2 regions of the Pantoea sp. B65 genome follow, and region 2 is predicted to be linked to the other one. Evidence: predicted binding sites of a transcription regulator. Region 2 holds the regulator's gene; the other holds the start of a gene.
The links. Region 2 encodes Fur, which represses iron uptake genes when iron is present. Its sites were predicted from a motif close to ATAATAATGAGAACNACTATCAA; they were not measured.
Positions count from the first base shown of each region.

Region 1: a site for Fur is predicted at 2,292-2,314, ahead of JWF83_RS15925 (TonB-dependent receptor domain-containing protein). Genes of this name have one in related genera too.

Region 1 covers NZ_JAHXPU010000036.1:373,041-377,892, reverse strand. Annotated here, with positions in the region: gene JWF83_RS15940 (MBL fold metallo-hydrolase) at 1-301, opposite strand, end outside; gene ldcA (muramoyltetrapeptide carboxypeptidase) at 327-1,250, opposite strand; gene emtA (membrane-bound lytic murein transglycosylase EmtA) at 1,540-2,166, shown strand; gene JWF83_RS15925 (TonB-dependent receptor domain-containing protein) at 2,446-4,852, shown strand, end outside.
Region 2 covers NZ_JAHXPU010000034.1:12,418-17,269, forward strand. Annotated here, with positions in the region: gene JWF83_RS13670 (beta-N-acetylhexosaminidase) at 1-2,391, shown strand, start outside; gene fur (ferric iron uptake transcriptional regulator) at 2,452-2,895, opposite strand; gene fldA (flavodoxin FldA) at 3,258-3,788, opposite strand; gene ybfE (LexA regulated protein) at 3,955-4,233, opposite strand; gene ybfF (esterase) at 4,459-4,852, opposite strand, start outside.

The DNA.
Region 1 (4,852 bases), on a different contig from region 2:
CCGGTTCGAGGATCCGGCTCACCGGTCCGAGCGCCCGGCTATGGCAATAGAGCGCGCTATTAAAACGCTGCTGAATCGCCACCGCGCCGGGAGCGGCATCGTGCCAGTGGGTAAGATAGTGACGCATCACTCCCCCCAGGTCGACCAGCGCCTGTTGATCGGCCGGATGTTCTACCCGCGAGATCAGCAGGTTACCGCGCGGATGCTTCAGCAAAAAACCATGCATCATCAGTTCAGGCTGGTCTTCAGCCGCGGGAAATTCAGGGGTGGAGATCCAGAGATCCTCGTACAGCGGCTTCATCATCATTTTCCTGATGCGTAAAAAATTATTTGAGCGTCGGGTGTCCCTTGATACTCAGCTGACTACGGCCCTGAGTGACCTGTAATCTGGCCTGTGCCCCGATGGGCAGGGTGACGGTGTCCTGATCATGGCCAAATGCCAGATCGGTAATCACCGGCACACCGGTCAGTTCGCGGATCCGCTGCCAGACGCAGGAAAAATCGAAACCATTATCGTAATCGGTCAGCGCCGCGCCGGTAAAACTACCGGTGATAATCGCACGCTGGCGGGCCAGAATCCCGGACTGATGCAGTTGCAGCAGCATGCGTTCAGTGCGGAACGGATGCTCATTGACATCTTCAATCACCAGAATACCGTCATCGACGGCTGGCAACCATGGCGTTCCCACCAGTGATGCAATCATCGCCAGATTGCCGCCCCACAGCGTACCGCTGACTTGCGCATCTGCGGCCATTGTCTGCCATGTTACGCTGAATTCAGACTGAGTGATTGCCCGCCAGAAATGTTCGGCAGTAAAATCAGACAATTGCTCAGCGCCAAAATTACCGCACAGCATCGGGCCACTAAAGGTTATCAGGCCGCTTTGCGACAGCAGCGCCAGCTGCAGGGCGGTGAAATCACTGTGACCACAGATCGCCAGCGGCTTTCCGGCCAGTTGCTGCAGCGCCGGATAATCGATCTGGTCGAGTAACCGGCTGGCGCCGTAGCCGCCACGTACCGCCAGCACGATATCCGGCAGCGGGTGCAGACTGGCGAGCGCATTAATATCGTGCAGCCGCTCACTGTCGCTACCGGCGAAGCGCTGGTAACGGCGCGAAATAACCGTCTGATTTTCCACGCGATGCCCGGCAGCCGACAGCCGCTCAATACCGCGTTGGGCGGCAGCCTGGTTATGGCAATAACCTGATGGCGCAACCAGATGAAAAAGTCGGGAAGTTGCAGACCTCATGCTCAGTTATCTCCCTCTAAGCGGTCAATGACGACCAACGGTTTGAATACATACGCCATAGCAGAGCGTTTTTCGATCAACGATGTGTGATCGGTGTCGGTTTTTTAGTCAATGAATTTTGAATCATTTCCCTATCCATGGTGTCCTAACCAACTGATGATGACGAAAAGTTGACATGAAGTCACCTCCGGGCCGGAATTTAGCGGTAATTCAGATAAACGGCAATTTTTAACTTTAGGCCAGTCAGTATGATTGAGCGCGAACAAGTGGCTGCGAGGAAAAGAATAGCGTGAAAACCCGATCGCTGATGTTATGTGTGCTGTTACTGGCGGGATGCGCCAGTAAACCGCCGAAACAAGCACCACCCGAGCGCCAAACGCCATTAACTCAGGCGCCGCCGCAAAAAATCTCTCAGGCCTGGTCAATGTTCACCGAGGATGCCGCCAGCCACTATGGTGTTGATGAACGACTGATTAATGCCATTATTAGCGTCGAGTCCGGTGGCAATCCAACGGCAGTGAGCCGTTCGAATGCCATTGGTTTAATGCAAATCAAAGCCTCTACCGCCGGTCGCGAAGTCTGGCGCGCCCGCGGACAGCACGGCCAGCCGAGCGGTTCGGAACTGCGCGACCCGGCGCGTAATATTGATATCGGCACCGCCTATTTACGTATCCTGCAGTCACAGGAACTGGCCGGTATTCGTGATCCGGAAACCTTACGCTATGCCACAATCGTCTCTTACGCCAATGGTTCCGGGGCTTTGCTGCGTACCTTTTCACGCAACCGCGACCGGGCGATTGCCATGATCAATCAGATGACGCCGCAGGAGTTTTACCAGCATGTACAGGCAAAACATCCGGCAGCCCAGGCGCCACGCTATTTGTGGAAAGTGACCAGCGCTTACCGCACCATCTAATCTGACGCCCGCTCCCGCCGGCGGCATACCCGCTGCCAGCGCCATCTTCTCTCTGCCGAATTTCTCCATCATTCCGGGTGTTTTACCGTTTTGTGTAAAGGATGTTTATCACGCTTATAAATGTATTGATAATCATTATCATTTGGATATGATAGCGCTCATAAAAACAGATCGTCAGGGTTAACTTTCTGCACCATCGCGCAGAAGGCGCATTTTATTTGTCTTTTTTCCAGGGAAGCAGTCGCTGAGCAGATACCAATAATTAAGCAGGGTATTGCTATGCGCACATTTTCACCGCACCAGATGCTGATAAAAACATCGTTATTAACCGGGGTATTTTTGACGGCCACCTTTAACGTCAATATCGCCCGCGCTGACGAAAAAACCACTAATACGACGTCCGATCAACAAAACGTCAGCAACAGTAATAAAAAACCCGTCTTGAAAATTTCCACCCAGCGGCAGAGTGAAACGGTGATGACCGTTACCGCACGGGAACCGGAAAAAGAGGCCGGCAGCAAGGTTAGCTACAGTGCGGCAGAGCTGCAGAAGAAAGGCGCCAGTGATTTCGGTTCGGTGATGCGTTATGAGACGCTGGTCAGCGCCACCGGCGTCCAGGGTGGGTCATCGGCAGGTAAAAGCGGCTTCGATCGCAGTGGCTATACCGGTTTTAATATTCGCGGCCTGGAAAGCAACCGCGTGGGTATCGATGTTGACGGTATTCCGCAGCCAGACGCAACCGGCCGCAGCTATGTCAGCCGTGCCGGTCTGAATACTTTCGGTATCGGCAGGGATTATCTCGACCCCTATATGTATGGTCAGGTGGAGATTGAATCCGGCGCCACTGCGACTTCACGTGCGAATACCGCGATTGGCGGGGCCGTGTCGTTTCTGCCGAAATCTGCGGATGATTACCTTTCTCCGACCAAATCCACTTACTTTGGTTACCAGAGCGACTACGACTCTTCCAACCGTAGCTGGCATCAGGGAATTACCACCGCGGCTGGCGATGAGATCCTGCGCGGCGTGCTGGTCTACAGCCGGCGCGATGGTCAGCAAACCCGCAATAACAGCGGGACGGTCGCGGCGTACCCGGCTAACTGGCACTCCAATGCGTTGCAGGGTTCCGCTATCTGGCAGCCAAACGATGCGCATAAACTGACCACTACGCTGGATTATTACGATAAAACTAACCACAGCCATTATGACAGCTGGGATACCGCCGGCAGTGCGGTGCTGGGTACTGCAGAGCAACAGAGTAATACCCGTCGCTGGGGCCTCAGCCTGAAGGATGAGTGGACGCCGTATAACGACTTGATCGACAGCCTGCTGACCAAAGTGTTTTATCAGCAAACCCAGGCGCACGATAATACCTGGATGCCGGCCGACAGCAGCAGCATGAAGCGCGTCTACTCTGATTACGATGTCGACACTTACGGTTTCGAAGCGCAACTGGCGAAAACCCTTGGCCGTCACCAGTTGACGGGTGGGGTCAATGCCCGCCTCAGCGATACCGCGCGCCCCTTCCGCCAGGAACCGGTGCAGAGTATCTACAGCACCATTATGCAACCGGAAGCGGACAGCCGCAGCTATACGCTGGGCGCTTTTATGCAGGATAAAATCCAGTTTGATCTGAACGGGCACGGTTTTGCTGTGGTGCCGGGGGTGCGCGTCGCGCATCAGAGTACCCGGGCAGAAAACCTTAGCAGCCTGACCAGCGGCAGCAGCGTGCTGACTGAATCGGCGCTGGAGACGTTGTATGGCGACAGCAATACCGATACTGAGGTGCTGCCATCCATCAGCTTTAATTACGATCTGACGCCAAAACTGATGACATATATTCAGTATAAGCGTGGCGCGCAATTCCCAAATGCCAGTCAGCTGTATGGTTCATGGAACCTTGGCTCCAGTTATGCCGGTAGCCAGCAGTATGCGCTGATTGGTAATACCGATTTGAAAACCGAGACCAGCAATAACCTTGAGTGGGGAATGAAGGGAGAGGTGACCGACGGTCTGACGGTACGTACCGCTCTGTTCTATAACACCTACAAAAACTTTATTGCTTATACCCGTTATACCCGCTCCGGCAACCCGGAACGATTCACCAATGTGCCATCAAATATTTACACCACCTATCAGGCGGAGAATCGCGATAAGGCGTTTATCTATGGCGGGGAAGTCAGCGCCCGCCTCAACTTCGGCAGCTGGTTCGCCCGGGCGGAGGGTTTCAGCGCCGGGCTGGCGCTGGGCTATAGCAAAGGTGAGTCTAAGTCGGAATACTCCGGTGACAAATATGTTGATCTCGACAGTGTCGCACCGATGAAAGCGGTGGTCGGGCTGGCCTGGGATGCCCCGGCGAAGCAATATGGCACCGCGCTAACCGCGACCTTCGTCAAAGGTAAACAATCTACCGAAACCAATCGCGAAAGCTACAGTAACAGCGGCAGCGCGCTGACCGATGCCAGTAGCGAATATCTGCGCGTGCCGGGCTATGGCCTGCTGGATATGACCGCTTACTGGCAGGCAACCAAAAACGTCAGGCTGAGCGGTGGGCTGTATAATATCACCGACCGCAAATACCGGGACTACCTGAGCAGCCGCGAGCTGACGGACTCCACCAATCAGGATGCTAACGATCAGGCGCTGGCGGTTATGCCGGGCCGTACCTTCCAGTTAGGGGTCAATG
Region 2 (4,852 bases):
GAGAGTGACCAGTTCCGTATTAGCCATATTATCGGCGATCTGCATAAACTGCAGCCGACGGAGAAATTTACCGGCTTTGCCGCCGGGGAGACGGTCAGCATCCCGATTATCAATGAGTACTGGCAACTGGCGGTCAGCGATGTCATGCCGCGCTGGTACGTTAGCGCGGGGGATGCCGCCATCAGGGTGATCGCCAGTACCGACAGTGAGGATCTGACGCGTTTTGTCGCGCCCTTCGGCGCGCAGTGGCAGCGCACCGCGGAAGATAAAAATGTGCTGATGAATGCGCAAACTCGTTTTGAAAAAAATCGCGATATTAAAACACTCGCGGCGGCCAGCTTACGTGGGCAGATTACGCCGACGCCGCTGCAACTGACGGTAGGCGCGGAAGATGTTGATTTGCAGGCCGGGGTCGCGCTCGATCTGTTATCCCTGTCGGCGGATAAAGCGGCGGTTATCCGCCAGCATTTTGCCCGCGCCGGGGTTGAGCCGCGCGCCGACGGTTATCCGGTCGCTACCGCTATCGATCGCGCGGGTTTTCGCGGCGCACTGGCGCGCTCGGGCGCTTACCGCTTAGTTATCGCGCGCTCCGGGGCGCGGGTGACGGGCTATGATCCGGCAGGGGTGTTCTATGGTCTGATGTCGATCCTTTCACTGCTGCCGGCTGATGGCGATAAAAAGATCGCCGCCCTTGAGGCCAGCGACGCGCCGCGTTTCGCTTATCGCGGCGTGGCGCTGGATGTGGCGCGCAATTTCCACAGTAAGGCCGCGGTTAAACGTCTGCTGGATCAGATGGCGGCATGGAAAATGAATAAACTGCATTTTCACCTGACGGATGATGAAGGCTGGCGTATCGAAATCGCCGGGTTGCCGGAACTGACCGCGGTGGCAGGGCGTCGTTGTCACGATCCGTCTGAACAGCGCTGTCTGCTGCCGCAGCTCGGTTCCGGCCCCGACAGCGACAATAGCGGCAGCGGCTATTTCAGCCGGGCCGATTATATCGATATTCTGCAATATGCCGCCGCGCGGCTGATTGAGGTGATCCCCGAAGTGGATATGCCAGCCCATGCGCGCGCTGCGGTGATCGCCATGGAAGCACGCTACCAGCGCTTAATGCGCCAGGGCAAAGCCGCTGAGGCGGCGGAGTATCGGCTGCTGGATGCGGACGACAGCTCGAATACCACTTCGGTGCAGTTTTATGATCGCACCAGCTACCTGAACCCCTGCCTGGATTCATCAAAACGTTTTGTGGCTAAGGTGATCGGTGAATTCCGCGCCATGCATCAGGCGGCCGGGCAGCCATTAACCCGCTGGCACTTTGGCGGCGATGAGGCGCAGAACATTCGTCTGGGGCCAGGTTATACCGACCGTCGCCACCCGGAAGCGGGGAAGGGGATAATCAATCGGCAGCAGGAGGATCACCCCTGGGCGCGCTCGCCGGTCTGTCAGCGTATGGTGCAACAGGGCCGGGTGGCCAGCATTGCCGATTTGCCCGGCTGGTTCGCTATTGAGGTCAGCCGTTTAGCGCAGGCGCAGGGGATTCATCATATGCAGGCATGGCAGGATGGGCTGAAAACGGTCGCTCACGCCAGTGCGTTTGCCACTCCGCAGGTGACGGTGAATTTCTGGGATACCCTGTACTGGGGCGGTTTCGACAGCGTTAATGACTGGGCGAAGAAGGGCTATGAGGTGGTGGTTTCCAGTCCTGACTATCTGTATATGGATTTCCCGTACGAAGTGAACCCGCTGGAGCCCGGTTATTACTGGGGAACGCGCTTTAATGATGAGCGTAAGATGTTCAGTTTCGCGCCGGATAACCTGGCGCAAAATGCTGAAACCTCGGTCGATCGTGACGGTAACCGCTTTAGCGCCAAATCCGCTAAGCCGTGGCCGGGGGCGCAGGGGATTTCCGCACAGCTGTGGAGCGAAACGGTACGCAGCGATCGGCAGATGGAGGCGATGATTTTCCCGCGGTTGCTGTCGGTTGCCGAGCGTGGCTGGCATCGTGCCGGCTGGGAACTGGACTATCAGCCCGGACGCGAATACCAGCAGGGTAAAACTCACTGGGTCGATACCGCGGCGTTGCGTCAGGACTGGCAACGTTTTGCTAATCTGCTCGGGCAGCGTGAGCTGGCTAAACTGGATAAGCAGGGTATTGCCTGGCGTCTGCCGCTGCCGGGAGGGCGCATTTATCATCGGGTGCTGGAGGCAAACAGCGCGCTGCCGGGCATCAGGATCGAGTTTTCAACCGACGGCGGTAAACAATGGCAGCGTTATGATCCGCAGTTGCCGCCGCGCGTCGGCAGTGAAGTGTGGTTGCGCAGCGCCAGTGCCGATGGCGGGCGTTACAGCCGGGTGGAGAAGCTGCAGGCGCCACAGGCGATGGATTAGCGGCATAAAAAAACCGGTGAAGTTTCACCGGTTTTGTCATTAGTTACTGCATAGCATAATTTATTTGTCGTGGAGCGTTTCGTCTTCGCGGCAATCGCCCAGCGCACAGTGACCATACAGGTACAGACTGTGGTTAGTCAGTTTAATACCGTGGCGTGTTGCGATTTCACGCTGACGGGTTTCAATCGATTCATCACTGAATTCAATCACTTTGCCACAGTCGAGGCAAATCAGGTGATCGTGGTGATGTTGCTGCGTAAGTTCGAAAACAGACTTGCCGCCTTCGAAATTATGACGGGTAACGATCCCCGCATCATCAAATTGGTTCAGGACGCGGTAAACTGTCGCCAGACCAATCTCTTCGCCCATATCAATCAGGCGCTTGTACAAGTCTTCCGCACTGACGTGATGGCCCTCAGGTTCCTGAAGCACTTCCAGAATTTTCAGTCGGGGAAGCGTGACTTTCAGGCCGGCCTTCTTTAATGCGGTGTTGTTGTCAGTCATGCGGATATTGTCCTGTTACTTTGCTAGTCACAATGTGGCTGAAAAGCCCTGAACATCGGTCAACGCGAAAACTTATTGCGTCTCATTATAGAACTCGTGCTTCGAAATGAAAACGGCATGGAGAGCGTGCAACAACTGAAGGATGTAATGAGTTACGTCCGTGAGAAGTCCATGCCTCGGAGTCTGTCCTGTGATAGATACTGTGCTAACCCCTTCACTATGCTTCGAAAACGGCAATAGCAGTGTGACCGATGGGGGTATTGTACAGATTTGCCGGTAAAAGTTACAAACATGTATCTATTATTTCTATAGGAAAAACCGCTGACTCAATGTGAGCCAGCACCCACATTGCGTCAGTCATACTAAGCTTCGATGATTTCTTTCAGCTGAAGTTCATCAAAAATTTGCTTCACCCACTTTTCAACCCGTTCGCTGGTCAGTTCGGGTTGACGATCTTCATCAATCGCCAGGCCGAGGAAGTGGTCATCATCCGCCAGCCCTTTGGAAGCTTCGAAGTGATAACCTGCAACCGGCCAGTGGCCGACAATCACTGCGCCATTCGGCTCAATGATATCGCGAATGGTGCCCATCGCATCGCAGAAGTATTCGGCATAGTCTTCCTGATCGCCACAACCAAACAGCGCAACCAGTTTACCGTTGAAGTCGATCTCTTCCAGCGTCGGGAAAAAGTCATCCCAGTCGCACTGGGCTTCGCCATAGTACCAGGTCGGGATACCAAGCAGCAGAATATCAAAAGCCTCAAGATCTTCTTTGGCAGACTTGGCAATATCATGAACCTCAGCAACGTCTTTCCCCAGTTGCTTTTGGATCATCTTTGCAATGTTTTCCGTATTGCCAGTATCGCTGCCAAAGAAAATGCCTACGATTGCCATGAGCTTAATAACCTCTTGAAACTTATTGATATGGTGAATGCTACAGATACACAGTTACTGGCAATGATAGCAGACAGTACCGGGGCGCGGAACTTGAAATGCCGCCGGATTTGTCGCTTTGTGCGTTCAACGCCTCGGTTTATCGCCACTTTTCTGCGCCGGACGATCAGCCGGTGACGTGGAGTTGCGCCAGAATCATCTCTTCAATCAGCTCGCTGCGGCTGATATTACGCTGTTCAGCCATCTGGTTGAGCGCATCAACCGCGTCGCTGTTCATTTTCAGCTCGACGCGACGTAGCCCACGAACTTTGTCGCGTTTTAGCTGATTGCGTTTATTAATGCGCAGCTGTTCATCACGCGTCAGCGGATTGGTTTTTGGTCGTCCCGGGCGGCGTTCGTCTGCGAACAGATCGATCGTCGTGCGGTCGGTGTTTTCTTTTGCCATAGAATCATGATACTGAATGAGCGTCAGCGTCTGAAATCGCCACGCGGGTTCTGACTAAACGGGCCGGTTTGCCGTCGAAAATAACACCGTCCCGCCAGGCTGATTATCTTGCCCGCGGCAAGCCAATGGTCGGTGTTGCCAACGGCGGCAAAATTTTAGCGCGCCATCATACCCCAGTGAAAGTCGTCGCGACAATCATTTCACTGTGGCGGCAACTATTTGCTTTTAAAGCGCAAAAAAGCGGCGAATTGCGCGCAAAACCGCATCAGGTTTTTCAGCATGTACCCAGTGTCCGGCGCCGGCAATCACATGAGCGCGTGCCTGCGGGAACTGATCGATTACCGCCTGACGATGGATATCGTCGAGATAAGGGGAGAGCTCGCCCCGGATAAACAGCGCCGGATGCGGCCATGCAGGAACGGTTTCCCAGCCGGAAATGGTGGTGTAATTGTCCCACAGCACCGGCACGTTAAAACGCCATTCGCCCTCCTGAAAGGATTTCAGCAGGAACTGGATAATGCCCTCTTCCGCCAGATAACTGCGCATCACCTCCGCTGCCTCGGCGCGCAGGCTGACGCCAGCAGCGGTGACGGCGTTAATCGCGGCAAAGATGGTATCA